4 regions of the Vibrio misgurnus genome follow, and region 2 is predicted to be linked to each of the others. Evidence: predicted binding sites of a transcription regulator. Region 2 holds the regulator's gene; each other region holds the start of a gene.
The links. The regulator CRP, encoded in region 2, controls carbon source genes, mostly activating them, when cyclic AMP is high. The targets are predictions, from matches to a motif close to TGTGANNNNNNTCACA.
Positions count from the first base shown of each region.

Region 1 (7,995 bases), on a different replicon from region 2:
GATGCCGCAAAAACTCGTGCCGATTCGGAGATGGTCAGCAAGTTCACCGACGAATTAGAAACCTTAACCAAACGACTCAACAGCGTTAAAGGTAAGCAAGATTACGATCTCAATAAGATGCGTAAGGCGATTGCCGATATGCCGTTTTCACGTGAGCTGACTAAGCTTGAGCAAGCGGATCTTGGTAAGCTGAAAAAATCGGTTAAAGGTTTGGTGATTGTTCACCCGACCACCAAAATTGGTAAAGCGTTACAAGTGGCGGTGATGACCGGTTTTGCTCCTAAGCCGTTCTAAGCCTGCGGTTTTTTTTTGAATTTAAAGCGCCAGCATTTGCTGGCGCTTTGCTATTGGGCTTACCGGCTCAGTAACCCATTAATTGCAGCAGTTGCTCTGCGGTTTGCACCGCCTCTTTACGATTGGCGATATTGAGCTTTTGATACAAGTTACGAATGTGGGTTTTAATCGTGGTGCCAGCTACATCTAGTTCATGAGCGATCTGTTCATTGCTGAAACCGGAGTAGATCAGACCGAGTACTTGCCATTCACGCTGGGTGAGTGGGCTAGTGCGCACCAGTTCCGGAATGTTCGGGTGATTAACCAGATTCTCGACAAACTCCTCATCAAAATGTACCGAACGACTACGCTGAGTGGTGGAAATCTCTTTGAGTAGCAGATGGGCACGATGGCGTTCTAAATCACCCAATTCGCCTTTCTGAACCAGTTTTTCCAGCAAATGGCCAATTTGGGCACCATCGATCAGAAAATTGCCAATCATACCGGTCTGATTGGTGAGGCGTAGCGCTTGTTTTAGCTTGTCGCAAGCGAGTGGGTTATCGCCTTGAGTGCTGGCCAGTAAGGCTTGCACAATCAAGTTACGGTTCATATCGGTGACCAATTGATACTGTTCAGCTTGTTCTTGAATAAAGCTGAGAGTGGTATGTGCCTCGTTGAGTTCACCGAGTTGAATCTGTGCGCGAGCGATATTGCGCCACTGCAACTGAGAAAAATGGTTGCAGGCTTGTGCTGGGCGAATACTGGATTGTAGCCATTGGCGGATTTCGCTGTGGTTCTCTTTGGCTTGCCAATAGAGCAGTAAAGAGAGCGATGCGTTGGCTGTCCAATCAACATGATAAGTAGATTGTTTCAGCAGATGTTGGATTTGCTCAATAAACCGTCCTGCTTTGTCCAGCTCACCACGGCCAATCGCAATTCTGGCTAGCATCGAATAGCTGTGTAGGTGCTTACTTTGCGCGTGGTTATCTAGCACAGTGAGTCCTTGATAAGCAGCTTGTTCCGCCTCCTCTAAGCGGTTCCAACACCATAAAATTTGTGCGCGGATGCGTAATAAAAACTCATGCAGTGGTACTTGGTGCAGTTGCTGCTCTTCAATCAATTTAAACGCGTTATCTTGCACTTCATAAGCGGCTTGTACATAACCTTGTGCCAGCAAAATTTCGCTTTGTTGCAACAAAGCCCACAATGCCTGGTGATAAACTTGATATTGACGCGCCAGTTTTTCGGTCTGCTGCATCATGGAAAGCGCCCGGCTCAAATGGCCCAACACATGATTCACTTCACCGACCACTGAAGTGGCCACAATACGGCTACGATAGGTGGTGTGATCCAGTTGGCTCAAAGCCAGCTCGGCCAATTCTAATGCTTTTTCCGGCTCATTTTGGTTGATCGCCACTTGTGCGCGCAGTGCGTTAAACTCGCCTTGTTCTTTGGTGGAAAGTTTGACATTAAGCGCGGTCATCTCATTGGCGGCTTTCGCCAATAAAGCTCCTACATCATTATAACGGTGCTGACTTTGGGCGAGCCAAGCTTGCAGCATGCACAGTTTCGGCTCCCGATACAGCTGGCTTGGGGAGAGTTGATTAATGGCGGATTCCAGCACTTCTAGCTCGCCTTGGTTAAACATCTTCCAACCAAATTGGCTCAAAATACTGGCCAATAGTTCGCTATCTTGTGCTAAATGCGCATGACGCAAAGCTTGATGAGGGGTAGCTGCGTTTAACCAAGCTTTGGCCGCCGCGCGTTGTAAATCTTGCTCTTGCTGCGGAACGCGAGCTTGGCGTTGATGGGCCAAAAATTCGGCAAATAAGTTATGGAAGCGATACCAGTTGTTTTCTCCCTCTAAGGGCGAAATAAACAAGCCAAAGCGATTGAGTGATTCAATCATCGCCAGCGCATCATCACGTCCGGTGAGGCTACTCACCAAGGCATCGTCGAAGTGATCTAGGACGGAGCATTGCATTAAGAAATAGCGGGTTTCGTCATCGAGCAGATCGAACACTTCTTCGACCAAATAATCCCACAAATGAGAGTGATTAAAGTGTGCCACTGATTCAACAGTTTGCGCGAGCGTGCGCTGTTGGTGCTGAGCTTGGAGCGCGATTAATTGAAGTGCCGATGGCCAGCCTTCTACGTAGTCACGCAGATGGGTGGCTGTCAGTGTATCAATCCCATCGGCCACGCGTTGATTGAAAAAGCGCGTGGTTTCTTCGGTATCAAAGGCCAACAGTTCATTGCCAATCTCAATCATTAAGTCGCGTACGCGCAGATTGGCAGTGCCTAGCGGTGGAGTGGAACGGCTAGTAACCACGAGCGTTAAATTATCGGGCATGTGCTTGAGGAAAAAGCGCATCGCTTCATGAATGGTTTCATCACTGATTAAGTGATAGTCATCCAGCACTACATAACATTCATTGTGGTAATCGGCCAGTTCGGAAAACACTTCACTAAACAGTGAATGCAGCGAGGAGAATTGACGTTTCTCGGCTAATTTTTGGGCATTGGGGCAGGCATTATGGCTAGCTTTGTTGATTGCTTGCAGCAGATAGTTGATAAATCGAAACGGGTCGTTATCACTCTCATCAATGCTGTACCAACCGACATTCGGTTTATCCGACAACCACTGCGCGGCCATGGTGGTCTTGCCATAACCGGCTGGGGAGCGAAATAGCACTAATTTATAGCAGGTAGCGTGTTGCAATAAGTCCAGAACACGGGGGCGAACGATCGCATTATGCAAGCGTCCTGGGCGAGTTAACTTCGAAGGGATCCACATCTTCTTTCTCTCGTCTATTTACTACCAGAGCTTCATGCTCTTGGGGCAGATCATGTTCAGTGATCTGCGGGTGGGAGAGGTGAGTACGCGAGGCATATCACACTCAGATAGAGCGATGTTACTTGAAGTTATTCGGTGCGTTGATTGAGCCATGCTGAGTTTTTCGTGTTGTTCACGTTTTAGAGTTAACTACGCCCTAGATTTGTGAGTGTTATCACTAATTATACTTATCTGGCATCCGATTATTGGCTCATCCCCTACCTAATCTGCTGAAAAAATCGGTAATAACGAAGAGTTTATTGCGATCTATTTCACATAGTGAGTAATTGTTCAACAATCGAACAGCCAAACTTTTATTAAGCCTAACTATGGTTAATCAGTTGGAGGTGTGATCCGAATCACCGCTAGCGGTGATTCAGTTGCCGATTGATGCGATTCAGATCACTCACCACAGAAGACTGCGCCTCTACGCCTTGTTATCTCCTCCTAATTGGCCAGAAAAATAGGAGGATGTTTTGTGTACGTCATCAAGGCAGGATAGGGATCAGATGAATTAGAACCATAACCTGAGATTTCACAATGAAACCTACTCAACAGAAACAGTTTGACAAGAAGTTGTTCCAAGCCAACGTGAAGCGCCATTTGAGCGCGACTTACGCGACAACCGTGGAGCAGGCTTCTGCACGTGCTTGGTACTTAGCCATGGGACGCGCTTTGGCTGAATTTACTACCTTTGATCTGCTACAAACCGAGCAAGATCCACGCATCCTCAACAGCAAAGGTCTTAACTACCTATCGTTAGAATTTTTGATTGGCCGCTTAACCGGTAATAATTTGATCAGTATGGGCGTGTATGAAGCCGTGACCGAAGCGATGGGCGAGCTGGGACAAAACCTGACCGATCTACTGGAAGAAGAGCGCGATCCTTCTTTGGGTAATGGTGGCTTAGGCCGTCTGGCGGCCTGTTTTATGGACTCTTGCGCTGCGCAAGAGTACCCGACCGTGGGTTATGGTTTGCATTATGAATATGGTCTGTTTAAGCAGTCATTTGAACAGGGCCATCAGCAAGAAGCACCGGATGCTTGGTGTGGTGTGGAAGGCTACCCTTGGGAAGTCGCTCGCCCAGAATTAAAGCAAGAAATTGGTTTTTATGGTCACGTAGAAGTGATCAATCACAATGGTAAAGAGCAGCGCCGCTGGGTACCGGGCATGTTAGTACAAGCCATGCCATGGGATTTACCGATTGTTGGTTACCAAAGTAATACGGTTTATCCGCTGCGTTTATGGGAATGTCGTGCGATTGCACCGTTCTCGCTGGCCAGCTTTAACAATGGTGATTATTTTGAAGCGCAGCACGCATTGATCGATGCTGGTAACATCACCAAAGTGTTGTATCCGAATGATAACCATGAAAAAGGCAAAACTCTGCGTTTGATGCAGCAGTATTTCCACAGTGCCGCTTCGATCCACGATATTTTGCGTCGCCATGAGGCCGCAGGTCATGCGTTGGTTGATCTGCCTAAATATCAAACCATCCAGTTGAATGATACTCACCCGACCATCTCGATCCCTGAGTTGATGCGTATTTTGATTGATGAAAAGCAATTATCGTGGGAAGCCGCGTGGGCAATCTGTTCCAAAACCTTCGCTTACACCAACCACACCTTGTTGCCTGAAGCCTTAGAAACATGGAGTGAGTCGCTGATCCAACGTCTATTGCCACGGCATATGGAGATCATTTACGAGATCAACCATCGCTTCTTGCAAGATGTGCGCGCTAAGTGGCCGGGTGATGTCGCGAAACAGCAAAAGCTGTCGATCATTGAAGAAGGTTTCCATCGCATGGTGCGCATGGCCAACTTATGTGTGGTGGGATCCTATGCGGTCAATGGCGTAGCGGCACTGCACTCTGAATTGGTCAAGCGTGATCTGTTCCCTGAATTTGTCGATCTGTATCCGGGTAAAATTCAAAATGTGACCAACGGTATTACCCCTCGCCGCTGGCTGAAGTTCTGTAACCCAGGCTTATCTGCGCTGATTTCGGAAAAAATTGGCCATGAGTGGCCAGCTAAATTGGATCAATTGAGCAAAGTGGCGCAGTACGCGGAAGATGCCGCATTCCAGAAACGCTTTATGGAAGTGAAAAAAGCCAATAAGGTGCGTCTGGCAGAGTGGGTGAAAGATCACATGGATATCGAACTCGATACGAATGCGATCTTCGATGTACAAATCAAACGTCTGCATGAGTACAAACGTCAGCACCTCAATATGCTGCATATCCTGTCGCTCTATCATCGTTTGATCAATGATCCAAGCTTCGATATGCATCCACGCGTGGTGTTCTTCGCCGCGAAAGCAGCGCCGGGTTACCACCTTGCCAAAGAGATCATTTACGCGCTCAACATGATCGCGCACAAAGTGAATAACGATCCGCGAATTGGCAACAAACTCAAAGTGGTGTTCATTCCGGATTATCGAGTAAGCATGGCCGAAATCATTATTCCGGCGGCGGATGTTTCGGAGCAAATCTCGACAGCAGGTAAAGAAGCATCGGGTACCGGCAACATGAAGATGGCGCTTAATGGGGCGTTAACCATCGGTACTATGGATGGTGCAAACGTTGAGATCCGTGAAGAAGTCGGTGATGACAACATCTATATCTTTGGTCTGGAAGTCGATGGTGTAGAAGCGCTGAAAGCGCGTGGTTATAACCCATTTGATTTCTACCATGCTGATCCATTGCTCAAAGCCTCGGTTGATTTACTGCTTGGTGATGAGTTCACTCCTGGCGAGCCTGGTAAGCTGCGTGCAACTTATGACAGCTTACTCAATGGTGGCGATCCTTATTTGGTACTGGCGGATTTTGCTTCTTACGTGACTGCGCAGACGGCAATTGATAAACAGTATCGTGATCAAGCTGGCTGGGCTAAGAAAGCGATTCTGAATACCGCGCTAGTCGGTAAATTCAGCTCCGACCGTAGTATCCGCGATTATGTGAATAACATTTGGCAATTGAACGCCGTCGCGCGTTAAGCCCTTTGGGTGGGGCTGGTTTTTACAGTCCCACCTTTTATTACCTTACCCTACATGGAAGTGGAAAGTTGTCCCTTCGGAGAGAGCGATGAATCAAGACAATGTATTAAAACAAGTCGCTGCAATGGCAAATATTGCCGATCGATATGTCAGCGCTTGGGGCAGTGAAGCCCAAGTTGAAGACGACACTATCCGTCGTCTTTTGGCGTCTCTTGGCTATGACACCAGTAGTGATCAAGCTTTGCTGCAATCGGCAGAGAAGAAACACAAAAAAGATGTATTGGATCCGGTACTCGTGGTGCACCAAGGTGCGGTGATTGAAGTGCCGCTCTATCTTGGCGTGAGTGCCCGTGAAAGTGAATTTGATTGGTGTTTGCAGACTGAGCAAGGCGAGGTGTTAGAAGGCTATCTGCAATCACAAATTGTGCGTGATGAGCGTGCCCAAGGTGGGCCTTTGGTGTTTATGTTACCCACTGATTTACCGTTGGGTTATCACCAATTATTGATTGCTCGTAAGCGCCGTAAAGTTCCGTACCAAATGACGCTGATTGTTACGCCATCGGCCTGTTATAAGCAGCCAGCTTTAAGCCAAGGCAAAAAGCTATGGGGACCGAGCGTCCAACTGTATACCTTGCGTACTCAGCACAACTGGGGGATGGGCGACTTTGGCGATTTGAAACAGTTGGTGGCGGATATTGCGTCTCGCGGTGGTGATTTTGTCGGTTTAAACCCGATCCACGCTCTGTTTCCGGCCAATCCTGAAGGGGCTAGCCCCTATAGCCCATCATCGCGTCGTTGGCTCAATATTTTGTATATTGATGTCAGTTCCGTGCCTGAGTTTGCATTAAGTGCCCAAGCACAACAAAAGGTTGGTAGCGCTGATTTTCAGTTGCGACTACAAAAAGTGCGTGACGCACACTGGGTTAATTACACTGAAGTGGCAGAGCTAAAAATGAGCGTATTGCCACTGCTGTTTGCCGAGTTTAAAACCCGCCATCTGGATAAACAGACCGAACGCGCGCGCGCTTTCTTGAGTTTTGTGGCTGAAGGTGGTGACAGTTTATTACACCAAGCGGCATTCGATGCGCTGCATGCCCAATTACATGCGGCAGATAGTTCGGTATGGGGCTGGCCTGTTTTCCCTGAAAAATATCGTCGTTTTGATAGCAGTGCCGTTCAGAAATTTATTGAAGATCATCAAGATCAGGTAAATATCTACCTGTACCTACAGTGGGTAGCCGATACACAGATCCACGAAGTCCAGTCATTAGCGGAAGAAAAAGGCATGGCGGTGGGTTTGTATCGTGACCTTGCGGTTGGCGTGGCGGATTCGGGCAGTGAAACCTGGGCGGATCATGGTAATTTGCTGCAAGATGTCAGCATTGGCGCACCGCCGGATGTGCTCGGGCCTTTGGGGCAAAACTGGGGCTTACCACCACTTAACCCACAAGTTTTGCAAGCCACAGCCTATGATGCGTACATCAAACTGCTGCGGGCTAATATGAAGCATTGCGGTGCACTGCGGATTGACCATGTGCTGGGTTTGCTGCGTTTATGGTGGATCCCGAAAGGGGAAAATGCTACCAAAGGTGCGTATATCTACTATCCGGTCAAAGATATGTTGGCGATTTTGGCGCTGGAATCGCACCGTCATCAGTGCAGCGTGATTGGTGAAGATTTGGGCACGGTACCGGATGAAATCGTCGAGTTGCTGCGTGATGCAGGGGTTCACTCGTACAAAGTCTTCTTCTTTGAAACCTCAAAGCAAGATGGTGGTTATGTTTCACCTGCCCATTACGCCGAGCAATCGATGGCGGCACTTTGTACTCATGATATGCCGACTTTGCGTGGTTTTTGGCACTGTGATGATCTGAAAATGGGCCGTGAAATTG
Region 1 covers NZ_CP113242.1:477,629-485,623, forward strand. Annotated here, with positions in the region: gene OOK74_RS13930 (YibL family ribosome-associated protein) at 1-294, shown strand, start outside; gene malT (HTH-type transcriptional regulator MalT) at 362-3,070, opposite strand; gene OOK74_RS13940 (glycogen/starch/alpha-glucan phosphorylase) at 3,650-6,103, shown strand; gene malQ (4-alpha-glucanotransferase) at 6,192-7,995, shown strand, end outside.
Region 1: the regulator CRP is predicted to act here: its motif matches at 3,371-3,386, upstream of OOK74_RS13940 (glycogen/starch/alpha-glucan phosphorylase).

Region 2 (7,995 bases):
CCCTGCATCCGGAAGAGACGCCACTGCAACACATGATGCAAATCGCCCCCGATAAAAATGAGTTAGAGCTACGTAACTACTTAGGCAGCTTTGGGTTTCATGGTGAAAAAGCCCTCGAAAAAGTTGCGCCTTTCTCTGGCGGTGAAAAAGCCCGTTTAGTGCTGGCACTGATTGTATGGCAAAAGCCCAACCTACTGCTGCTCGACGAACCGACCAACCATCTGGATTTGGATATGCGTCAGGCGCTGACTTTAGCGTTGCAAAGCTATGAAGGCGCAATGGTGATCGTCAGCCACGATCGCTACTTACTGCGCGCCACCACCGATGATCTCTATTTAGTGCATGATCACCAAGTTGCGCCATTTGATGGTGACTTGAATGACTACTACAAATGGCTGACCGATCAGCAAAAAGCCGAACGCAAAGAAACCCAAACTAGCAGTAACACCAACAGCACCAACAGCACCAACAGCGCAGCGGCCAAAAAAGAGCAAAAGCGCCGTGAAGCCGATTTTCGTAAGCTCACCGCGCCAATTCGCAAAAAACTGACCCAGTTAGAAAATAAACTCGACCAACTGAACCAACAAGTCGGCGAAATGGAAAACCAGTTAGCGGATAGCGCCCTGTACCAAGTCGAAAATAAAGCCACCCTGACTGAGGTGTTGGCCAAACAAGCGGCCGCCAAATCCGAGCTAGAGCAAGTCGAACTAGCCTGGATGAGCGAACAGGAAATCTTAGAAGAGATGGAACAGCAATTTAACGCTTAAAGCACGCTAGCGCACAAACCGCCTAACCCCGACGCTGGTTATCTCGCTGGACCACTTGATGGACAGCGAGATAGCACAGACACTCGGCAACCTATTCGGTGAAAGCCGAGCAATCTGTTATCAAATCAAGAGGTATTGATGATCATCCCCTGGCAACAAATTGCGCCAGCAACACTCGACAATTTGATCCGAGAATTTGTGCTGCGTGAAGGTACAGATTATGGCGATATAGAAGTGTCACTGGAGGACAAAATAGCCCAAGTACGCGTTCAATTACAAACTGGGCAAGCGGCAATCGTCTATTCCGAATTGCATGAAAGCGTCGATATTAAATGCCAACCATTTTAACTCAGCAGTGACGACAACCTTGACCGTGCTATAGTCATTGAGCAACGGGAGCCAAGTGGGCACCCAATTCAAGGACTTAAGGACAAGGTTTGTCATGTCAGCTAAACACCCCATCATTGCGGTGACCGGCTCTTCCGGTGCCGGCACTACCACCACCTCAGAAGCGTTTCGTAAAATGTTCAATATAATGAACATTAAACCAGCATGGGTTGAGGGAGACAGCTTTCATCGCTTCACCCGCCCGGAAATGGATAGTGAAATCCGCAAAGCCCGCGAACAAGGTCGCCATATCAGCTATTTTGGTCCGCAAGCCAACGACTTCTCAGCGCTAGAAGAGTTCTTTCGTCAATATGGCAAAAGCGGCACCGGCCAAGTTCGCCGCTACTTGCATTCGTTTGACGAAGCCGTGCCATACCATCAAATCCCAGGCACCTTTACCCCTTGGCAAGCGCTGCCAGAAAACTCAGATGTGCTGTTTTATGAAGGCTTACACGGTGGTGTGGTTGATGGCGCAGTCAATGTTGCACAGCACGTTGATTTTCTGATTGGTATGGTGCCGATTGTTAACCTTGAGTGGATCCAGAAATACGTGCGTGATACCCGCGATCGTGGTCATTCACGTGAAGCAGTGATGGATTCGATCGTCCGTTCAATGGATGACTACCTCAACTTCATCACCCCACAATTTTCACGCACCCATATTAACTTTCAACGGGTACCGACCGTCGATACCTCCAACCCGCTCAACGCGAAAGGCATCCCAACCTTGGATGAGAGTTTTGTAGTGATCCGCTTCCGTGGCATTAAAAACGTTGATTTTCCATACCTATTGGCGATGATTGATGGCTCATTTATGTCACGCCATAACACCATCGTTGTGCCCGGCGGCAAGATGAGTTTTGCGATGGATTTAATTGTACGCCCACTGCTGCAGCAACTGATTGAAACCGGAAAAATTGGCTAGCTCCGACCAGTTATGAATGCTTACTTTTCATACCGTGATCATGTGCACATTTTTGCGTAGCAAATCAGGTCAGTGACACGATTAAAATCAAGAAATCATTTTGGAAAGACGCTACTATTCTCAATCGAAACATAAGAGAGCTTGCAGCACTAGGTAACACCTTTTATTCTAGTAAACCCAATTGAGGCTTCGCTAAAATATGGATAGCGGCAAGCGTACCCTGCAGAGGAAGTGAGATAATTATGGTTCTAGGTAAACCTCAAACCGATCCAACACTAGAGTGGTTTCTTTCACATTGTCACATTCATAAGTACCCATCAAAAAGCACACTGATCCACGCGGGTGAGAAAGCGGAAACGCTGTATTACATCGTTAAAGGTTCAGTCGCGGTACTGATTAAAGATGAAGAAGGTAAAGAGATGATCCTCTCTTACCTAAACCAAGGTGATTTCATCGGTGAACTGGGCCTCTTTGAAGAAGGCCAAGAGCGTACCGCTTGGGTTCGAGCTAAAACACCTTGTGAAGTGGCTGAAATCTCATTTAAGAAATTCCGTCAATTGATTCAGGTTAACCCTGATATTTTGATGCGCCTTTCAGGTCAAATGGCTCGCCGTCTGCAAGTCACTAGCCAAAAAGTGGGTGACTTGGCGTTCTTAGACGTCACCGGTCGGATTGCCCAAACTCTGCTCAACCTAGCACGTCAACCTGATGCTATGACCCACCCTGATGGCATGCAGATCAAAATCACCCGTCAAGAGATTGGTCAAATTGTTGGCTGTTCACGTGAAACCGTTGGCCGCATCCTCAAGATGCTAGAAGAGCAAAATCTGATCTCTGCTCACGGTAAAACTATCGTGGTGTACGGTACTCGCTAACTGTTGCGTGATCACCAGATCGATAAAAAGAGCCACCCTTTGCATTGGGTGGCTCTTTTTTTAGTTTAGTGTATCAGCGGATGACTAACCAACCAGCGTGGCGATAGCGCTATCTAAACGCGCCATCCCCTCGGCAATCTCTTGCTGACTAATGATTAATGACGGAGTAAAACGCACCACACTCGCTCCCGCCATCAAGACCAGCAAACCCTGCTGACCGGCAGCTTGCAGAATATCTCGTGCACGGCCCTGCCACTGTTCATTCAACACCGCCCCCAGCAATAAGCCTTTACCGCGCACTTCTTGGAATAGGTGATATTTTTGATTAATTTTTGCCAACTCCGCACGCATCCACTGCTCACGCTGCCGAACGCCAGCCAAAATATCTGGCTGGGACACAAAATCGACCACCGCTTCCGCCACCGCGCACGCTAATGGATTGCCACCATAAGTCGAACCGTGCACACCAACCTGCATATGTTGCGCAATTTTCGCCGTGGTCAAAATCGCACCAATCGGGAAACCACCACCAAGCGACTTGGCGGTGCTAAGAATATCCGGCGTGATCCCTAACCCTTGATAGGCATAAAAATCACCGGTGCGACCATTGCCAGTTTGTACTTCATCAAAAATCAGCAGCGCATGGTGTTTGTCACACAATTCGCGTACCGCTTGCACAAATTCGCCGCTGGGCGCAATAATCCCGCCTTCGCCCTGCAGCGGTTCCATCATCACCGCGCAAGTGCGATCAGAAATTTGTGCTTGTAACGCCGCCAGATCATTATAAGGCAGATGCACAATATCGCCCGGTTTAGGCCCAAAACCATCCGAATAGGCCGCTTGACCACCGACCGAAACGGTAAACAAAGTGCGACCATGAAACCCTTGATTAAAAGCAATGATTTCCGATTTTTCAGCGCCATACACATCCGCCGCATAACGACGAGCCAGTTTCAGGGCCGCTTCGTTAGCTTCCGCCCCCGAGTTAGCAAAAAAGACCTTTTCAGCAAAACTGACTTGAGTGAGTTTTTTGGCTAAACGCAGCGCTGGCTCATTGGTCATGATATTACTCAAATGCCATAGCTGATTGGCTTGATGGGTTAAGGCTTCAACCATCACTGGGTGGCAATGCCCCAAGCAACTCACCGCAATCCCACCAGCGAAATCGATATACTCCGCTCCGCTTTGATCCCAAACTCGTGCCCCACGACCTTTGACTGGGATAAACTCCATCGGGTTATAGCAAGGTACCATTACCTCATCAAACCAACTCCGATCGACACTCGCTTCCATCATCATTAACCACTCCCTTGCAACACTGCGCCACTAATGATTACTTATGCAATAAAAACGTTTTTTTATGAAGCTTTTTTTTATGAAAAATTGAAAATAGCTCAGAAAACGAAGCACTATACCCAAACAACTTGGAGTTGCAGCTAGGAGGCAAGTGAGTGAATCCCCATGAGCATAGGTAAACTATGTGATTGGGGTGAAGGAACGTAGCCAACACCACTGCAGCCTCAAGTAGGAAGGGTATCGCGCCGTAAGAAATTGGCCAACAACTGGTGACCCTGCTCGGTTTTAATCGACTCAGGGTGAAACTGCACTGCTTCTAGTGCTAGGCTTTTATGTTGAAAGCCCATGATTTCATCAACACGACCATCACTGAGCTCTGTCCATGCGGTTAGCTCAAAGCACTCCGGTAGCGTCTCATTTTTCACCACCAATGAGTGATAGCGAGTCACGGTCAGTGGATTATTCAGTCCAGCAAATAAGCCTTGTCCGCTATGGCGGATCAGCGAGGTTTTACCGTGCATCACCTGACGTGCGCGCACCACTTGACCACCAAACGCTTGCGCCATCGCTTGGTGCCCCAAACAGACACCTAAAATCGGTAGCTGGCCAGCAAAATGCTCAATCGCCGCCAGCGAAATGCCCGCCTCATTTGGGGTACAAGGCCCGGGAGAGATCACCAAATGGCTCGGCGCTAAAGCCTCAATACCATCGAGATCAATCTGATCATTGCGCACCACCTTAACCTTGGCCCCTAACTCACAGAAGTATTGATACAGGTTGTAAGTAAACGAATCGTAGTTATCGATCATCAGCAGCATAAAAAACCTAACTAATTGAATTGTAGAGGCATCAAAGCAGATGCTTATGATAAATAGGCTTTGATGAATAGAAATTCGTAAAATTTAAAAACGCTGACCGCGTTCCCTTATGATGATCACGTTCCTTGCGGATACAGTAATCAGGGTGTTCATCAAGTTCTACCTTGTTTTAATCTGCGTCATTTACTCATAATTTTTCACGCAACCGAGCTGACGCACACAAGCCTTGATCAGCATGACTGAAATCACGAAATGCTGCAATGCAGATGATCACACCGAAGTATCTATCAATGTACAGGTTAACATCCCAAATATGACTGCATATTTTCAAATGCCTACACATTTTAGGGTAAAATCCCCACCATTACGCACAAAATTAGCCTATTAATAAAGTAGCTTTTATGACTAACAACAACTTCTCTCAGGTCGCGGCCTTTATCTGGTCTGTTGCCGATCTGCTGCGCGGTGATTTCAAACAATCGCAATACGGTCGGGTGATTTTGCCATTTACCTTGCTACGCCGCCTTGAATGTGTGCTTGCCCCAAGTAAAGAAGCTGTTGTTGCCGAGTACCATCGCATCACGCCGATCAACCTGCCGGAAGAAGCACAAGAAAAATTCCTGCTACGTGCCACCCAAACCCCAGCCAATCCAGAAGGGCTCGCATTCTTCAATATCTCGCCAATGAATTTGGCCACCATGGGGCAAAAAGACATCAAAGCTAACTTAGCAAAGTATGTGCAGTCATTTTCCAACGATGCGCGTGAAATCTTCGAGCACTTGAAGTTTGATGAGTTTGTCGGGCTGCTGGCTGACGCCGATTTGCTGTACAAAGTGGTGAAAATGTTCGCCACCACTGACCTTAGCCCGAAAACCATCTCTAACTATGAAATGGGCTTGGTGTTTGAAGAGTTGATCCGCCGCTTTGCTGAAAGTTCGAACGAAACCGCAGGGGAGCATTTTACCCCACGTGATATCGTGCGCCTCACCACCTCATTGGTCTTTATGGAAGATGATGATGCACTCAACAAAGAAGGAATTATCCGCACCATCTATGACCCGACTTGCGGTACGGGCGGCTTCTTATCCTCCGGTATGGAATATGTGCATGAGCTTAACCCTCAGGCGGTAATGCGAGCCTTTGGTCAGGAGCTCAACCCTGAGTCTTACGCTATCTGTAAAGCCGATATGCTAATCAAAGGGCAAGATGTTAGCCGCATCAAGCTGGGTAATACCCTGTCAAATGACCAACTGCCTACCGATAAGTTTGATTACATGCTCTCTAACCCACCGTTCGGGGTAGATTGGAAAAAGATCGAAGGCGACATTAAGGACGAACACGAACAAAAAGGTTTTGATGGCCGCTTTGGTGCCGGTTTGCCGCGTGTATCGGATGGCTCACTGCTGTTTTTGCTGCACTTGATCAGTAAATTACGTGATACGCGCAATACCGATAATACCGTCAGTGAAGGTGGCCGAATTGGCATTATCCTCAATGGCTCACCGCTGTTTACCGGCAGTGCGGGCAGTGGTGAAAGTGAGATCCGCCGTTATATTCTGCAAGCTGACCTGCTCGAAGCCATTGTCGCGCTGCCGACAGACATGTTCTACAACACCGGCATTGCCACCTATGTGTGGATCTTGACCAACAAGAAAGCCGCCGAGCGTAAAGGTAAGGTTCTGTTGATCAATGGTGCCGATTTGAGCTGTAAGATGCGCAAATCACTCGGCTCGAAGCGTAACTACTTAGACGAAGAAGAAATTCGCGCCATTACCAAAAGCTTCGGGGCCTTTGAAGCCAAAGAAGAACAAACCGAAAGCGGCAAGCCTCTGAGCGCCAAGCTGTTCGATACTCATGCCTTTGGCTATCGCCGACTGACCATTGAGCGCCCACTGCGTCTGTCAGCGCAAATCACCGATGCCGCCATTGAGTCTTTACGCTTTGCCCCCAAACCGCTCAATGCCGTGATGCAAGCGGTGTATACCCAATGGGGCACAACGTGGACAGACTCCACCTATGGCCAATTGGCGGATGTAGAAGCGGAAGTCCGCGCCCTGATTAAAGCTGACTTTCCTGAGCTGAAAGAAAAACAAATCAAAGAGGTATTGGATAGCAAACTCTGGCTTGGCCAGCGCATGCTGGTGGATGCAGCCCAAACGCTACAAGCGGCCTTGGGCGACAAGCTAGGCGGCAAAGCGCAACCATCGCATGACTTCAATCAGTTTGAACTCACCCTCAAAGGGGCACTGAAAACCACTGACATCAAGTTAGATGCCAAGCAGAGAAAACAGTTTATCGACGCCATTACATGGAAAAACCCAGACGCCGAACCGGTTATCAAAAAAGAGCTGAAAGAAGAGGCTCAGCCTCTGTATGGTGCATTCAGCTATAAAGGCAAAGTGGTCGAATTTGAGCAAGATGGCGACCTGCGTGATAACGAAAACGTACCATTAGACCCGAGCGTCAGCACATTAAGCCTGATTGAAAGCTATGTGAAACGCGAAGTGCTGCCCCATGTACCCGATGCATGGATTAACGCCGATAAGCGCGATGAAAAAGATAACGAAATTGGCATTGTGGGCTATGAAATCCCGTTTAATCGCCATTTCTACGTTTATCAGCCACCACGTACATTGGAAGCGATTGATGCTGATTTGGATGCAGTAAGCCGTGACATTATGCAATTGCTGCAAGAGGTACATTCGTGATCAATATGTATCGTCTAGTTGCTTCATCCCGTGTTTCTAAACGGTTTTGCCAACAATTTTACTTGACTAAAAATGACGGCGTGGCCAATAATGCGGCTAACACGCCCACCAAGCCTATGCTCTGCAAGCTCAAATTGAGTGGGCTTTTTTCTGCCTGTAATTTGCCTCAACTCGCTATTTGCTTCGCCCCACTCATGGAGGCGAACTGATGGCAACCTT
Region 2 covers NZ_CP113241.1:2,213,924-2,221,918, forward strand. Annotated here, with positions in the region: gene OOK74_RS10170 (ABC transporter ATP-binding protein) at 1-767, shown strand, start outside; gene OOK74_RS10175 (YheU family protein) at 906-1,115, shown strand; gene OOK74_RS10180 (phosphoribulokinase) at 1,210-2,079, shown strand; gene crp (cAMP-activated global transcriptional regulator CRP) at 2,322-2,954, shown strand; gene OOK74_RS10190 (aspartate aminotransferase family protein) at 3,039-4,253, opposite strand; gene OOK74_RS10195 (aminodeoxychorismate/anthranilate synthase component II) at 4,475-5,068, opposite strand; gene OOK74_RS10200 (type I restriction-modification system subunit M) at 5,470-7,776, shown strand; gene OOK74_RS10205 (hypothetical protein) at 7,985-7,995, shown strand, end outside.

Region 3 (7,995 bases), 1.2 Mb from region 2:
TTGCGTATATGAGAGGCCTCCAGTACCATAAGCTTCATTTTATGGAGGCCATTTTATGCGCATGATTGCTGCACTGTTTCTTGCTATTAGTCTGACCGGCTGCTCAACAGCCCCCTCACCAATCAATACATTCTACGATTATCAGCTGGCGACACCACAAGGTGAATGGATCTCTATTCACCAACTTCCGTCTGAGATTAAAAATGCCGATGTTATCTTGATAGGAGAATGGCATACCCACGCTGGTATCCATCGCTTCCAGACTGATCTGCTTAAACAATTAGCCGAACAGGGTCACGCGATGACACTTTCGATGGAGCAATTTACCCGTGATGCCCAACCAGTGCTCAATGAGTATTTAGCGGGTAAAATTGGTGAGCAGTACCTGATCCAACAAAGCAATGCTTGGCCAAATTATGAAAGTGACTACCGCCCTTTAGTCGAACTGGCCAAAAGCCAACAACTGCCCATTCTAGCCGCTAATGCCCCGAAGCCCATCGTGCGCTGTATTGGTCAAATCGGCATTGAGTATATTGAGCGGCTAACCCCAGAGCAGCGCCAGTGGCTAGCAGCTGAAATCAACACTCAAGATTCGCCTTATAAACGCACCTTTATGGCTTCCATGCATCATGGCAATCCGGCTCAAAACGAAAATCAGTATGCTGCGCAAGTGACTTGGGATGAAACCATGGCCGAAAGTATTGTTACCTATCTTGCCGCCCATCCAGAACGCCAAGTATTGCACATTGCCGGTATGTTCCATACTCAACAGGGATTAGGAACCGCGGCCTCGATTCTACGTCGTAACCCAGAGCTCAACGTGGTGATCATTACCCCGGTCGGTGATGTCACCCATACTAGCCTTGATTATCAACTGCAGGTGCTAACGCCACCAGTGCGCTATGTGCAAAAAGCCCATCAAGCGGCTGCAATCCAAGCGCTGAAAAATCGCAATACTGATCTCATCTGCCAATAATACTCGGCTCTATCACTACAGGTCTAAAAATAGGCACAGCATTTGCTTGCCTATTTTTATCGGTAACGAACAAAAAGCGCACAAGTTTTTTCGATTGCCGCCGATACATTATCTGAGTGATGAGTTAGGAGAGAGAAATGAACCCAGTAGGCGCAGGAACCGTACAAACACGGCCATCCCACCCCAATCTAATTTCTCAGGCCCCAATTAAGCCAGACTCGACAACGACACCGTTATCAGTCGAATCGAACCGAGTGACTTTATCAGAAGAAGGTCGAGCCTTGTTGGCGGCATTACAGGAGCTTGAACGAGGCAGTACCGTTCCCACCAGTAAAGATAAGACGGTAGGAGATAAGGTGGAATCTTTCACCTATGGGGCATTAGGTATGGATCACCCAGATAACATGAAAAAAGTCGAGGACTCCTCCTACTCCGCAGGGCAATATCTTTCCGCAGCGGCAACCATAGGTGGTATTGTACTCGCCTTATTATGACCCATCACAGCTCAGCTGTGGTTGTGATAACACTATGATGGTAATTCATCGCGGTTTACACAAGGCTCAGGTGAGAGCCTTGCGTCTAGAACAAGTCAAAATATTAAGCCAACACTTCTCTCAGCCGCTCTTGAACCACTTGTACCAGCAAATCAGGTTGGAATTTAGAAATAAAACGGTTACAACCCACTTTCTGCACCATCGCTTCATTAAAGCTGCCACTGAGCGAAGTATTCAGTGTGATATAAAGATCTTGCATGCGCGGATCATTGCGCACTTCATTGGTCAGCTTATAGCCATCCATGCCTGGCATTTCGGCATCGGTGATCATCAACAGTAACTCTTGATAAATATTCTTACCTTGGTCGCACCAGGTTTGCAAAAGATGCAGCGCTTCTAAACCGTCACGACATTCGATGATGTTCAAACCAAGCTGTGAAAGGGTATCTTTTACTTGATTGCGTGCAGTTGAAGAGTCGTCAACGATTAACACCGTACGTCCTACCATATTATCGAGCAAAGCATGATCCAACACTTGTGCCGAGATCGAGGCATCATAATGCACAATTTCAGCCAGCACTTTCTCAACATCAATAATCTCGACGATTTGATTGTGCTCTTTAATATGAGTTATCGCAGTCAAATAATTAGCTTTACCGGCCGATTTGGGCGGTGGTTGGATTTCAGTCCACGCGGTATTAATAATGTTGCGCACCTGCCCAACCAGAAAACCCTGCACACTACGGTTATATTCGGTAATGATCAGGTTTTGTTCCGCCGCAGGATCTCGAGAGGGAGGAAAACCAATCGCTGAACGTAAATCGATCACCGGTACCGGCTCACCACGCAGTGAGGCAACTCCGGTGATGTGTGGGTGCGATCCAGGCATGCGAGTCAAACGTGGAACTTTGATGACTTCTTTCACTTTAAACACGTTGATCGCAAAGATTTGACGACTATTGAGGCTAAACAGTAACAGCTCCAATCGATTTTCACCGACCAGATTCGTACGTTGATCGACCGTGTTCAAAATGCTTGACATACAAAATTCCGTTCAATAAAGAGTTCGCTAACAGTATACCGCTAGCTTACGCTTAAAATCCAAGTAAGACTGATATTCTCACCAAGAAAATCATTAAGTTAACCTTCTACCACTTTCATTAATAACAGGCCGTCATACAACGCCTGCTTGATCAATGCCGCACCAGGCATGGTCGCCTGTTTATAAAAACGTGACTCCACCAATGGCAAATCTTGATGATAAACCGGCAAACTCTGCTCACGAATACACTGCTCAATCGAAGGGTATAAAATCGCTTTCGCTTGATTAATCACACCACCAATCAAGATTTTTTCTGGGTTAAATAGGTTAATCACAATCGCAATCGCAGCGCCTAAATAACGGCCCAGTTGTTGAATGACATCGACAGCCAGTGAGTCACCGTCCGCCGCAGCGGCACAAATATCCTCAATCGAAATTTCTTCACTGGCAGCCAGGCAACTCGCTTCCCCTTCCATAATACGGGTTGTGACTTGATCGCGAATCGCTTGTGAAGATGCCACCGTTTCTAAGCAGCCATAATTTCCGCAATGACATGGTTTACCTTTAGGGTCAATTTGAATATGCCCTAAATCACCAATATTGCCATGTCGGCCTTGCAACACTCGCCCATCCAACACAATGCCAGCACCTAACCCATGATGAATAGAAATTAATATTGAATTATCAACATCTTGAGCATGACCAAACAATTTCTCAGCTAACGCCCAAGCCCGGGTATCATTGGCAACAAACACCGGTAGCCCTGTCGCTTTATAAATTGCCGGTCCTAACGCTAAGTTTTTCACATTGTAATGCGGCATTTGTAGCACAATGCCTTGTTCAGAATTCACTAAACCTGGCAGGGTAATCGCAATGCTGGTTACCCGATCTAACTGAGTGGCATAAGTTTGGAAAAACTCTTCAATTTCAAACAATAAACGGGAAAGTACATCATCTTGATCAATTTCATGAATATCAATTTTGGTATCGATCAGTACTTCACCACCCAGTTCGTGCAACGCAATGGTCAAATAGCCTCGGCCAAGACGCATCGAAAGAAATTGCCACCCGAAATTATTGGTTTGCAAACCAACCGCAGGACGCCCTCGACTGGTGGCTTCTTGTACTGTCGTTTCATGAATTAAATGGGCATCAATCAATTCGCGGGTAATTTTGGTGATACTGGCTGGCGCAAGCTCACTCTCCTTTGATAAATCAATACGAGAGATTGGCCCTTTTTGGTCGATCAGTTTATATACGCGGCCAGCATTGATCTGCTTGATATGATCAATATGGCCGGGTTGAGCCATGTACATGCGGCGCTCCGAAATTCAACAACAAACTAATTTTTTTACTTTGCGAAGTAATTGTGAAGCTATTTGTCAAATAGGCGTGACAAGTATCACGCACATCTCTAGAAGTTTGTGTTTTATATCCAATTATTGGGCTTTATATTCCGACAATAATCGACGTAGAAGATATGCCTTAGTGGGGCAACTACACGGAGTGAATATCTAAATGACAATTCAAACCATCAACGACATAATTCGCTTGCCTGATGATATGTGGTCAAGAATTGCTCGCCAGCTTTAAGACCCAGTTGATAATCATGCAGTAAGGCTTGTGATGAACTGAGCAGCGAGTTGGCGTGCAGCGGTTCACTTGGCATAATTTGAACAATAAAAGTGTCATTATGCTGCAGATTAAGAAATTCACAGGTCAATGCATAAGTCTGATAATGCACCATCAATAAATCGGCCAACCCAGCATCAAATTGACTGCCAAATAAGTGGCTGAACCGATAAATATCATCGGCACCGAATAGCCAACGCCCACCATTGAGTGCAGGGAAATGTTTTTCGCCCTGCTGCAGCTTCGCTCTTAGCCTTTGCTGGTGTAGAAAATCACGCCACTCTTGACGCCATCCTGACCATTTATGCTGTAATCGTTGTTGTAAATAATTCAACTGCTCGGGCCACCACTCTGGGAGAGCAACCACAGATGGCACAGCGGTATGATCATGCTCGGGGATAAATTCAGTGCGGATCACGGTAATACAACGAGCTTGTTTACGCCAAGCTTCTTGCACCGGAATCGACGCTGAAACACCGCCATCAATGTAGCTCTTACCCGCAAACGTAACCGGTTCTGGGTACAAACCCGGTATCGCACAAGTCGCCAGTAGCACTTGCTGCCAATCGCTGCCCAACATTGGCAAATAAGCATCTTTTAGGTTATCAACTTCAGTCACGGCGGCATAAGCCTTGCGTTGACCTAACGTTTGACGAGCAAGCTCCAAATTTAGACCATAAGGAGATTCACACACCCGATCTAATGCCCACTGCATATTGATATATTGCCTACGCCGTACGTAGCTCAATAAATGGAAAAACTCGCTACGAGTGGTCAACTCTAAGATAAACGCTTTGCTTAACCCCACTTGACCGGATAAAAAGGCGCACAAATTCATAGCACCCGCCGAAGTGCCATAAAACTCATGGAAAGGATCAAAATTAGCAAGAAGAAACGCATCTAATACACCAGCGGTAAATATTCCTCTCTGGCCACCACCTTGAGCAACCAAAGCCTGTTTACCACCGATGTATTTTGCAAAATGCTGCGTGTTGAGCTTCGGCCCAGCATCAGAAACCACGCCTCCACAATTTAGCGGCAAGATATTCATCGATAAATACCTAGGCTAGTGGATAAGGGTAATTGCTCCAAATCCCAGTAAAATGCCAAAAATGATCACGACTATTGCTAATGCATATTTCAGATCTTGTTCCATAACACCTCCTTGATCATCCAGCAAAGTAATAGCATCGGTGTGAAGTATCTTCAAGAATTGTGGTTTTTTTGTGCATAATTCTGCCATTACTATCACAATAAAAGCATCGTCAAAAACTTGGCTAGGGTTTAGATATGCGTAAAATATTTTTATTTATTTTCAATGCGTTACTTTTAATTTTTTCATCATTGGTCAATGCTGAGTGGATGTTGACCCCTTCGATTGGCTATTCATTAGGCGGTAAAGTTATTGACCAAAATAGTAATAAATATAATCTGGATAGTTCGACTCACTATGCTATAGCGCTTGAAATGCCCTATGAAAAAGGGCGAGTCGGCTTATTTTATTCCGCCCAACCCACTCAAGTTGAAACCCTGCCTAATCAAGATGCGCATCTGCATTCGCTGCATTTTCAAAGTAGCATTTACTACCCGATGTCACCACAGCTCTCCTCTTTCCTTGGCTTAGGCATTGGCGGTACCTACACCGACGTAAGCTGGGCCGATAATAAATACGGCTTCTCCGCGAGTGCCTTTGGTGGGTTGGAATATAGAATCGCGACACACATTGCGCTCAATGCACAACTTCGCTGGCTAGGCTCGATGGTTGACAATGATTCAAGCGCAAACTGTACTCTGCCATCTTCAGAAAACTGTGTCATAAAATTTAAGTCCGATTGGCTCAATCAAGCTTCGGTGCAAATTGGGCTGACTATCCGCCTATAAAGCAAGTTTTAACAGACTCACAAAACGGGATATACCTTCTAGAGTGTGGTGTTTTTTTGGACAAATACGCTTTGTTTAATCTTAGACAATTGTATTGATGATGAGCCGATACTTCAGTCATATTCACTAGATTCGTCACTAAGTTGCCCGATATTGCTCGCTATAAGTTGACATACAAAACAAATACAACCTTGTTTTAACATAAATCCAACCAACCGATTGTATTGCCACTCAATCAATAACACGGTAGTCTCAAACGATTGCCTAGCTGATTATTTCAGTTTTCGCAAACACACAGCGCATAAATAAGAATAAAATTCTAGGTTTTCACTCAGCAATCGATATATATAACTAACTTTTTGCGGAATCATGGATGATAGCACAAAAGTTTATCGGACAAACACCGTACCGGTGACTTAGGTGTTGCCATTCTCAGATTCAGCAAGTGCTGACGAATAGTTTCATCCCCTAGGATATGACAAGGAGTTGTTTATGAAACGAGAACAATGGGGATCCCGAGTAGGATTCGTGTTAGCTGCCGTAGGGTCAGCGATTGGCCTGGGAAACATCTGGCGTTTCCCTTATATGGCTTACGAAAATGGTGGAGGCGCATTCTTCATTCCTTATCTTTTCGCGATGATCACTGCGGGGATCCCGTTTATGATCCTCGAGTTCAGCATGGGACAAAAAAATCGTGGTTCTGCACCGAAAACCCTCGCCAAAATTCATACTAAATTTGAGTGGCTAGGTTGGTTTCAAGTCGGTATTGCGGCACTGATTGCCGTGTATTATGTTGCGGTAATTGGCTGGGCTATTTCCTATTTTGGGATGTCATTTACCCAAAGTTGGGGCACCGATACCAATGCCTTCTTCTTCAGTGAATATCTCAAACTGGGTGATAATTCACCAACCCAATTAGGCGGTATTCAGTGGCAAATAGCCTTTGCTATGCTGCTCGCTTGGAGCATCACTTACGCCGCTATTGTCGGTGGTGTGAAAAAAGGCATTGAACGAGCGTCTAAAATCATGATGCCGGTGTTATTTATCATGGTACTGCTGCTCATCGCGCGGATGATTTTCCTACCCGGTGCATTGGATGGTGTGAACTACATGTTCCAACCTGACTTCAGCAAAATTTGGGATGTGAAGGTGTGGGCGGCGGCTTACGGGCAGATATTTTTCACTTTGAGTATCGGTTTCGCGATTATGTTAGCCTACTCGAGTTATCTGCCCGAGAAATCCGATATCACCAATAACGCGTTTATGACCGTGCTGATCAACTGTGGCTTCTCGATCCTAGCCGGTATCATGATCTTTTCGGTACTCGGCTATATGGCGCAAGAGCAAGGCAAACCGCTCACCGAGGTGGTTTCCTCTGGCGTTGGTCTCGCTTTTGTTACCTTACCCGCCGCGATCAATTTACTGCCGATCCCTTATATTCTAGGGCCTTTATTCTTCCTCGCCTTAGTGGTTGCAGGCCTCAGTTCGCATATTTCGATTATGGAAGCGGTCACCTCAGCGATTATTGACAAACTCGGTTGGAGCCGCAAAAAGGCCGCCAATATCGTGATTGGTAGCGGAGTACTCGTTTCCATGGCATTTGCCACCAATGGCGGTTTGTTGCTGCTGGATCTGGTTGACCATTTTGCCAACAACGTTGGGATCATGGCCAGCTGTTTAGTCGAGCTGCTCCTAATGAGCTGGTTGCTAAAAATTTCCGATGTACGCAAATATGCTAATAGTATTTCTGATTTCAAAGTGGGAATTTGGTTTGATCTCTGTTTGCGTTTCATTTCACCGGTTATTTTGGCAATTATTGTCGCAACCAAACTGCAAGAGCTCTTGACTGAGGGCTATGGCGGTTACGATTTAACCCTCGGCTGGGCGATTATCGCCGCCCTATTTATGACCGGAATTCTTATCAATGCAGGATCACAAAAGGAGGTTCACTAATGACATTCAGTGCAATT
Region 3 covers NZ_CP113241.1:882,914-890,908, reverse strand. Annotated here, with positions in the region: gene OOK74_RS04265 (ChaN family lipoprotein) at 56-976, shown strand; gene OOK74_RS04260 (hypothetical protein) at 1,114-1,470, shown strand; gene OOK74_RS04255 (chemotaxis protein CheV) at 1,574-2,512, opposite strand; gene mlc (sugar metabolism global transcriptional regulator Mlc) at 2,611-3,828, opposite strand; gene OOK74_RS04245 (patatin-like phospholipase family protein) at 4,047-5,195, opposite strand; gene cydH (cytochrome bd-I oxidase subunit CydH) at 5,211-5,387, opposite strand; gene OOK74_RS04235 (porin family protein) at 5,435-6,025, shown strand; gene OOK74_RS04230 (sodium-dependent transporter) at 6,518-7,978, shown strand; gene OOK74_RS04225 (MetS family NSS transporter small subunit) at 7,978-7,995, shown strand, end outside.
Region 3: the regulator CRP is predicted to act here: its motif matches at 3,904-3,919, upstream of mlc (sugar metabolism global transcriptional regulator Mlc).

Region 4 (7,995 bases), 700 kb from region 2:
AAAGTTATCAAGAGTTTGAAGAGGCTAAAACCGCTGGATTTCACTACTTTCAAGGCTACTTTTTTAGTAAACCAGAAATAATTCAACGCAAAGCATTACAGCCCTCTTTTCTTGCTGTGGTCAACTTACTAAGAGAGGTCTCCAAGCCCGAGGTCGATTTTGGAAAAATCGAAGCCATTGTCGCTCAAGATGTCTCGCTGTCTTATAAATTACTCAGTTTTGTTAACTCATCGACCAATGTGTGCACCAAAATTCAATCGTTTCGCCAAGCCTTGGCTTATTTAGGACTACAGAAATTACGCAGATTTATTGCGTTAATGGCGGTCGCTTCAACACAAGATCCTAAACCTGAGTATTTATATGATCTGGCAATTTTACGTGCCCGTTTCTGTGAACGGTTGTGCGAGAAAGTCACTCCAACCATCAATGCTGAGGCCGGTTTTCTCACCGGAATGTTCTCATTACTCGATAGCTTACTTGACCAGCCTTTAGACTCGATTGTGCATGAAATACCCATCGAAGAAGAGATTAAAGTAGCATTAACCCAAGGTAGCGGCACGCTTGGGCAGATCCTGAATTTAAACAAAGCGTATGAAATGGCCGACTGGGAACAAGTGCTAGCCCTGACTAAAGCCCTCAATCTACCCAGTGATGCGCTCAACGAATGTTATATCGAAGCGATCAAATGGAGCGAAGATCTACTCGGCGCACAAGCTGGTAATTAAGCCCATCGATAGTTAAACTTGGCGGCTCGATCATCGGCTGAATATTGTTATGTCCTGTTATTGCGGAAATACCCCATCCTATGCCTTGTGCTGCCAACCGATCCATCATGATCCGTTGCTAGCCAAAACCCCAGAGCAACTGATGCGGGCACGCTTTAGTGCCCACATGCTGCAAGATGTTGATTTTGTGATCAAAACTTACCATCCATCTTGTCATGCCGAGGATGAACGCCAAGCGATCAGCGAATCGGTACACAGCCACTGGCAACGCCTCGAAGTGCTGGCTGCCGAGCCTGGCACGACCAGCGAGGAAGGATTTGTACAGTTTCGTGCCTATTTTGAGCAACAAGGCAAAGAGCAGTGCCTTGCTGAGCGCTCGCGTTTTGTGCGTGAAAATGGGGCTTGGTACTATATTGATGGTGAATTTATTGATGGCGAATTTGCCGCCACACCGAAACAGAGGCGCAATGACCCTTGCGCCTGTGGTAGTGGCAAAAAATTTAAAAAGTGTTGTGGGTAAAAAATGAATAAAAAAGCCAAGCAATTACCGACTTGGCTTATTCACCTTATAGCGCTACCACGCTTCATTGCTGGTCAATGATCCATTTTTGAAATTCTTTTCGCTCCCTCTCAGAAGCCGTCTGGTAAAGTTTTTTTAGCTCATCGAGCAAATCCGTAGGGTGATCAACACCCTCAACCGATGTTACTACCGCTTGGCCATCGATATTATTTACCGTGATATAGCTCAAACCTACCGCTGCTACACCTTGATCTTTATTATATTGTTCGATGTCTTGGGTAAAATCACGGCCTAACCTTATCCCTTCAATATGCAGTTGATCTTGCTGTTTAGCCACTTCAGATCCATCGGCATACTTCAATTGCCATTGTAATGATCCAATTAATCGCTTGGCTTCAAAAGCATTTTTATAGTTAGGCAACGCAAACGAGAGTATGTCATCTACCGCGGTAAATTTAACCACGATTAACTCGCCATAAACTCGCTCAACTTTGTCCTTATTAACAAATACCGGATTGTATTGAAATAAGATTTGGTTAACACCATTCGGCAGTTCTACCGTTTTGGTCGTGTCGAGTAAGCCTCCGATTAACTTAGGCTTAGCCATGTTAACCACTTTCAGATCAACAAATTCAGGAATTTCCAAAATGACTTTAGCGTGAACATGCAGTGATACCAGCACTAATGAGAGCGAGGCAACTAGCTTTAGAAATAGATTCATTTGATTACATCCTTAACTCTTTTCGCCAACGTTATACCTAATCTATAAAAAAACCCAGCCATCGCTGGGTTTTTATTCAGGTAACAGTTAATTACCAGTAAACACGTGCACCAATTGCTAAATTGTTTTCAGCATCGGCTTTATCTTCTTTGTTGTAGCCGTACTCAACATAGGTACGTCCCCAGCTAGCAAATTTGTATTCCACACCTGCATAACCAGTTTTTAGATCGCCAGCAGCTTTAGTGTCGGCAAATTGGAAACCGCCATACACGCTGGTTTTATCGGCAACTTTGATGATAGTACCGATACTTAATGCATCAGAGCTTTCATCCACACCTTTATTATCGCGATCAATATGAGCATAAGTTACACCAAATAGCGCATCACCAAAGGTGTATTCCGCGGTAACTTCTACTGACGTAGAATCGATGTCATGTACAACATCATTACCACTTTTTTCATCTTTAGTCGTTGTCTTATCTGTGTACTGAACTACACCGGCATGCAAAGTCAGATCAGCGATTGAGGTACCAACAAACAGTTCATACAACTCTGGAGCTGAATCACGCTCATCTAAATTATAAGAAGCCTTAAGCCAAAAAGCTTCTTTGGTCAGCTCATATTTAACCATATTTGGTTGCCAAAAATATTCGTCAGCAAGACCTTTGTCATATAAATAGTATGCAGAACCACCATAGACATAAGAGTACTCAGCACCGTATACATCATCGGCAATCGGTGAGCTTTGACCAAAGATCAACGACCCCATAGTATCACTTGCGACGCCAATATAGTGTTGACGGTTAGACCAGTCACTACTAATACCCACTTCAACCAGGCCAATAAGGTTTAGGCCATCGGCAATTTTGTATGATGCATCAATACCGGCACGAGAAGAGCTAGCATCAATTTTTGCGTCCGACTCACCTTTAGCATCGGTAAATTTAATATTTTCACGGAGCTGACCGTAAAAATTCACTGTACCTTCATCTGACTTGATGATTTCAACTGCGTTAACAGAACTTGCGCCAGCAAGCACTGCAAGTGCTAATAATGTTTTTTTCATATTAATCCACTGCCTTTTCTTAAGTTGGGAATTCCCTATCCGGTTCCCTGTTTTTGTGATGATGGCTTGCTAACTCTTTGTTTAGTCATAACCACCACTGTGCGTGACTAAGATTGCAAAAGAATATTCTGCATGTCAAATATCATAAAAAAAACCAACAAAAAAAATATAAAATGAAAAATATCATAGCGTTACACTTATTGCAGTGATTTTTTCGAGCGACTTCTGAACTAGAAGTCAGACAGGGTCGAAATGCTAATTGCAAGGCTAGACAGCACAAAACTCCAAGAGAAAACCACAAAATATGAAAATATAGTTTTTAATAAAAACTTCATCACCTAGATCAAGGGATATATTTTTCACGCAACCAAGCAAACCCGGCACCTCAAAAGTTCATTTTTATTTCGTGATCCAGATCAAACTTTGAATCAAAACCATGGAATTTCGTGACCTAGGTATCACGGATTGAACTGTGCTACCATCACGGCAACGTACTTTAGGCTCCCTTATGCTGACAAAAAACATCCAAGACTCGATCCGCAACAGTTATCACAATCTACAACATCAACTGGATAACTTTATTCCACGACGCGCGCAAAATTTTCTGGTAGCTGAAATCGCGAAGACACTGAGTGGCAACTATCACCCATCGAACCGAATCTTGGTGGCCGAAGCCGGAACCGGCATTGGTAAATCCCTCTCTTATTTAATGGCGGCGATCCCGGTTGCACTGGTCAATCGACGTAAAGTTGTGGTATCCACCGCGACGGTAGCGCTGCAAGAGCAACTGCTGAATAAAGATCTGCCGCTTTACCGGCGCATCAGTGATCAAAGCTTTTCCTTTATTCTGGCTAAGGGACGTCAACGTTATTGCTGTAGCGAGCGTTTAGCCGCCACTTGCACCGCCGATGATGCACAAATAGCCCTGTTCGAAAGCAAACCGAAACCGCAAGATACCGCATTGTTGAATGAGCTTTATAACGCGCTCAACCAAGGCAAATGGGATGGTGATCGCGACGCTTGGCCAACCCCGATTGCCGATCATTTATGGGCGATGATTGTCAGTGATAAACACAGCTGTAATGGCAGTTTTAGCGCTCATCGCCACTGTCCATTTCAAAAAGCACGTTCCGAGTTAGATAAAGCGGATGTGATTATTGCCAATCATAGTTTGGTGATGGCGGATGCTGATTTAGGTGGTGGGGTGATCCTGCCTGCGCCGGAAGAGACAATCTACGTATTTGATGAAGCGCATCATTTACCAACTGTCGCGCGCGAGCATGCCTCAGCGGCCGCCACATTAAAAGGCGCAGCCAGTTGGCTAGAAAAACTCAATCAATCATTAGCCAAATTTACCGCTTTGGGTGATGAGAAGCGTGCCGAGCGATTTGCACAAGAAGCTCGCGAGGCAATGCAGTTTTTAATTCCCACGTTAGGTCAACTGCCTAAACAATTTGTCGCCCAGCAATTTGTCGAGGGTATCTACCGCTTTGAACATGGTGAGTTACCGGCGTGGCTGGCCGAAGAGTCGCAAGCACTAAGTAAGGCGGCGCAGAAAACCACACAAGCTATAGGCAAAATTACCGATTTAATTGCGGAAAAGGTCAAAGAGGGCGAATTGGCGGCCAGAATTGCCGAACCGGCATTAGGCGAACTCGGGTTTTATATTCAACGTTTAGAAAATCTCAGCCAAGTTTGGCAACTGATGGCCAAACCCAATCAAGATAAAGGTGCGCCGCTGGCTCGTTGGTTAGAGATCAGTACCGAACGTGAAGGCGACTATTTAGTCAGCGTATCACCGCTAGAAATTGGTTGGCAGCTTGATAAGCAAATCTGGAGCCGCTGTATTGGCGCAGTGCTGACATCTGCCACGTTGAGAGCCTTAAATTCGTTTAGCTTTTTCTGCCGCCAAGCAGGGATCAGTGAAAAAGCCGAGGATGGGGTACAATTTTTGGCCCTCGCCTCACCATTTGATTATGCCACGCAAGGAGAATTGCTCATTCCTAACATGGCGCTTGAGCCACAAGCGGCAGGTTATACCGCGTATTTAGCCGATAAAGTACTCTGCTACTTACAAGCAGATAAAGCCAACTTGGTGCTGTTTGCTTCCTATTGGCAAATGCGTGAAGTGGCAGAAATTTTACAAAAAGAGCTGACTAAGCGAGGTTGGGTATTGCAAATCCAAGGCGAAAAATCACGCCAAGAAATTCTAAATCAACATAAAAAACTAATAAAAAAGCAAAAAACCAGTATTTTATTTGGCACTGGCAGTTTTTCGGAAGGACTGGATCTGCCGGGCGATTTATTGGAGAACGTGATCATCACCAAAATCCCATTTGCGGTGCCAACTTCCCCCGTCGAGCAAGCTCATGCCGAGTATATTGAGCAATTCGGTGGCAATCCATTTATGCAGATCACCGTTCCACAAGCCAGTAAAAAGCTCATCCAGTCGGTTGGCCGTTTACTGCGTAAAGAACGTGATTCTGGTAGAGTAGTCATCCTTGATCGGCGAGTCGTCTCTAAGCGTTACGGAAAAGCATTATTGGATGCCTTACCGCCGTTTAAACGTACCATCGAATACTAATTATAACGAATCATCGACTTAGGATGCGCTTTTGATGGAATGGATAGAACCCACCACTCTAGTGGTGCTGGCTCTGGTGGCTTTTATCGCCGGATTTATTGATGCGGTCGCCGGTGGCGGTGGCATGCTGACGGTGCCGGCTCTGCTGTCACTCGGTTTGCCTCCTCACCTTGCATTAGGCACCAACAAACTCGCAGCGACATTTGCCTCTTCAACCGCAGCGTGGGCTTACTATCGACAAAAATTGTTTGATCCGGCTTGTTGGAAACGTGCTTTTATTGCCACCTTACTTGGCGCGATAACCGGTACTCTAACCGTTGATGCGATCAGCACCGAATGGCTCGCCAAAGTGCTACCATTACTGATCTTAGCCGCCGCTCTCTATACGGTATGGCATCGTCCGCAGTCCAATCGGCAAAGCACTACCCCACAACCTTGCCCCAAATTGCAGCGTAAACAAATTTTACAAGGTCTCGGGTTAGGTTTTTATGACGGTTTAGCGGGGCCGGGCACTGGCGCATTTTGGACGGTCAGTTCAATGGCGCTATACCGCTTTAATATTTTGTTCGCTTCAGGACTTGCTAAGGCGATGAACTTTACCAGTAACTTCTCCTCACTGGTGATATTTGCCCTGCTCGGCCATATTAACTGGTTACTCGGCCTGACCATGGGCATCTGCTTAATGGCGGGAGCATGGGTCGGAGCGCATTCCGCCATTCGTTTTGGCGCGCGTTTTATTCGGCCACTGTTTATTGTGCTGGTGACTTTGCTCGCCACAAAACTGGCTTACGATGCATGGTGGATAACATGATCGATAAATACACCAAACTGGATGAGGCGCTCAACGAGCTCAAATCTTCTGCGGCACATGTGGATCGCCAACGCGGTGAACACACCCAACCATTATTTGATGCGGTGCTGTTTCATTGTCATGGTAAGCTGTTGACACCTTGTGTTGCCGAAGCCTATGCCACTTTGCAAGCCTTGATCCGCGAAAAAGAGAGTGGCCGTTTGACCGCACTACGCGCTGAATATTTATCCGAACGTTTATTAGCACAAATCGCGGCGCTTAAGCGTGAGATTTCAACCCAAAATGTGCGCCGTAAAGAGCCGAAGCCCACCGGTTATTTTAAAAAGCCCATTAATGCGCTTTACCAAGAATTGGCGCAGCATCAGGATTGGGAACGTCGGCTGATGGAACTGGTGCGTGATAAAGAGCTATTGCTGGCGCAAGCGCCCCCAATCCAAAAAATGAACGCGCAACAAGCATTGCTGCTCGCCGAGCAGCGGCTAAACCGCTGCCAAGCGGCAAAAATCAAGCTTGAGCAACGCATCACCATGCAGGAGAGAAAAGCCTAAATGTCGCCGCAATCTACCCCTTTACAATCTATTCCATTAAATGAAGCCGCCGATGAGATCAAACTAGCGGTTGATCTGATCTATTTATTGGAATCTCATGCCATTGCACCACATATCGCACTGGCCGCGATTGAGATCGTCAAGCATGACTTAGAATCTAAATTAGCACCAAAACCACATTCGATTTAGCTAATATCACGCTTACGCAAGCGCTGGTGAGCTCTCAAATAGAGGTGATACCATCACCCTCCAGTCAATCAAAAGGAATCTCCATGAAAATCGTTAGCTTCAACATCAATGGTCTGCGAGCCAGATTGCATCAACTGCAAGCGTTGATCGATAAGCACCAGCCGGATGTGATTGGTTTGCAAGAAATTAAAGTTCATGATGAGGCGTTTCCTCGTCAAGCGGTGGAAGAGATGGGCTATCAAGTCTATTTCCATGGTCAAAAAGCCCATTATGGGGTAGCGATTTTATGCAAACAAACCCCGCTGGAAGTGATTAAAGGTTTCCCAACCGACAGCGAAGATCACCAAAAACGGATGATTATGGCGACATTTGCCGACCAAGCGGGTAATAAAACCACCATTCTTAACGGTTATTTCCCGCAAGGTGACAATATTGAGCATGAGACTAAGTTCCCTTATAAACGTCAGTTCTATCGTGATTTGATGGGCTACTTGCGCGAACAACGCAGCAATAGCGAACGTTTAGTGGTGATGGGCGATATCAACATCAGCCCTCTCGATCTGGATATCGGCATCGGTGAAGCTAACCGCAAGCGCTGGTTACAAACTGGTAAGTGTTCCTTCCAGCCACAAGAGCGTGAGTGGTTACAAACCTTATTAGATTGGGGTTTAGTCGATACCTTCCGTCAACTGCATCCAACGGTGGATGATCAATTCTCATGGTTTGACTACCGTTCACGTGGTTTTGAAGATAACCGCGGTCTACGTATTGATGTGATCCTTGCTACACCAGCGCTGGCAGAGACATGCCAAGAGGCTGGCATCGACTATG
Region 4 covers NZ_CP113241.1:1,513,614-1,521,608, forward strand. Annotated here, with positions in the region: gene OOK74_RS07055 (EAL and HDOD domain-containing protein) at 1-725, shown strand, start outside; gene OOK74_RS07060 (YchJ family metal-binding protein) at 775-1,245, shown strand; gene OOK74_RS07065 (DUF2057 family protein) at 1,310-1,966, opposite strand; gene OOK74_RS07070 (porin) at 2,058-3,032, opposite strand; gene dinG (ATP-dependent DNA helicase DinG) at 3,541-5,616, shown strand; gene OOK74_RS07080 (sulfite exporter TauE/SafE family protein) at 5,651-6,427, shown strand; gene OOK74_RS07085 (primosomal replication protein) at 6,424-6,975, shown strand; gene rsmS (pleiotropic regulatory protein RsmS) at 6,976-7,164, shown strand; gene xthA (exodeoxyribonuclease III) at 7,248-7,995, shown strand, end outside.
Region 4: the regulator CRP is predicted to act here: its motif matches at 3,478-3,493, upstream of dinG (ATP-dependent DNA helicase DinG).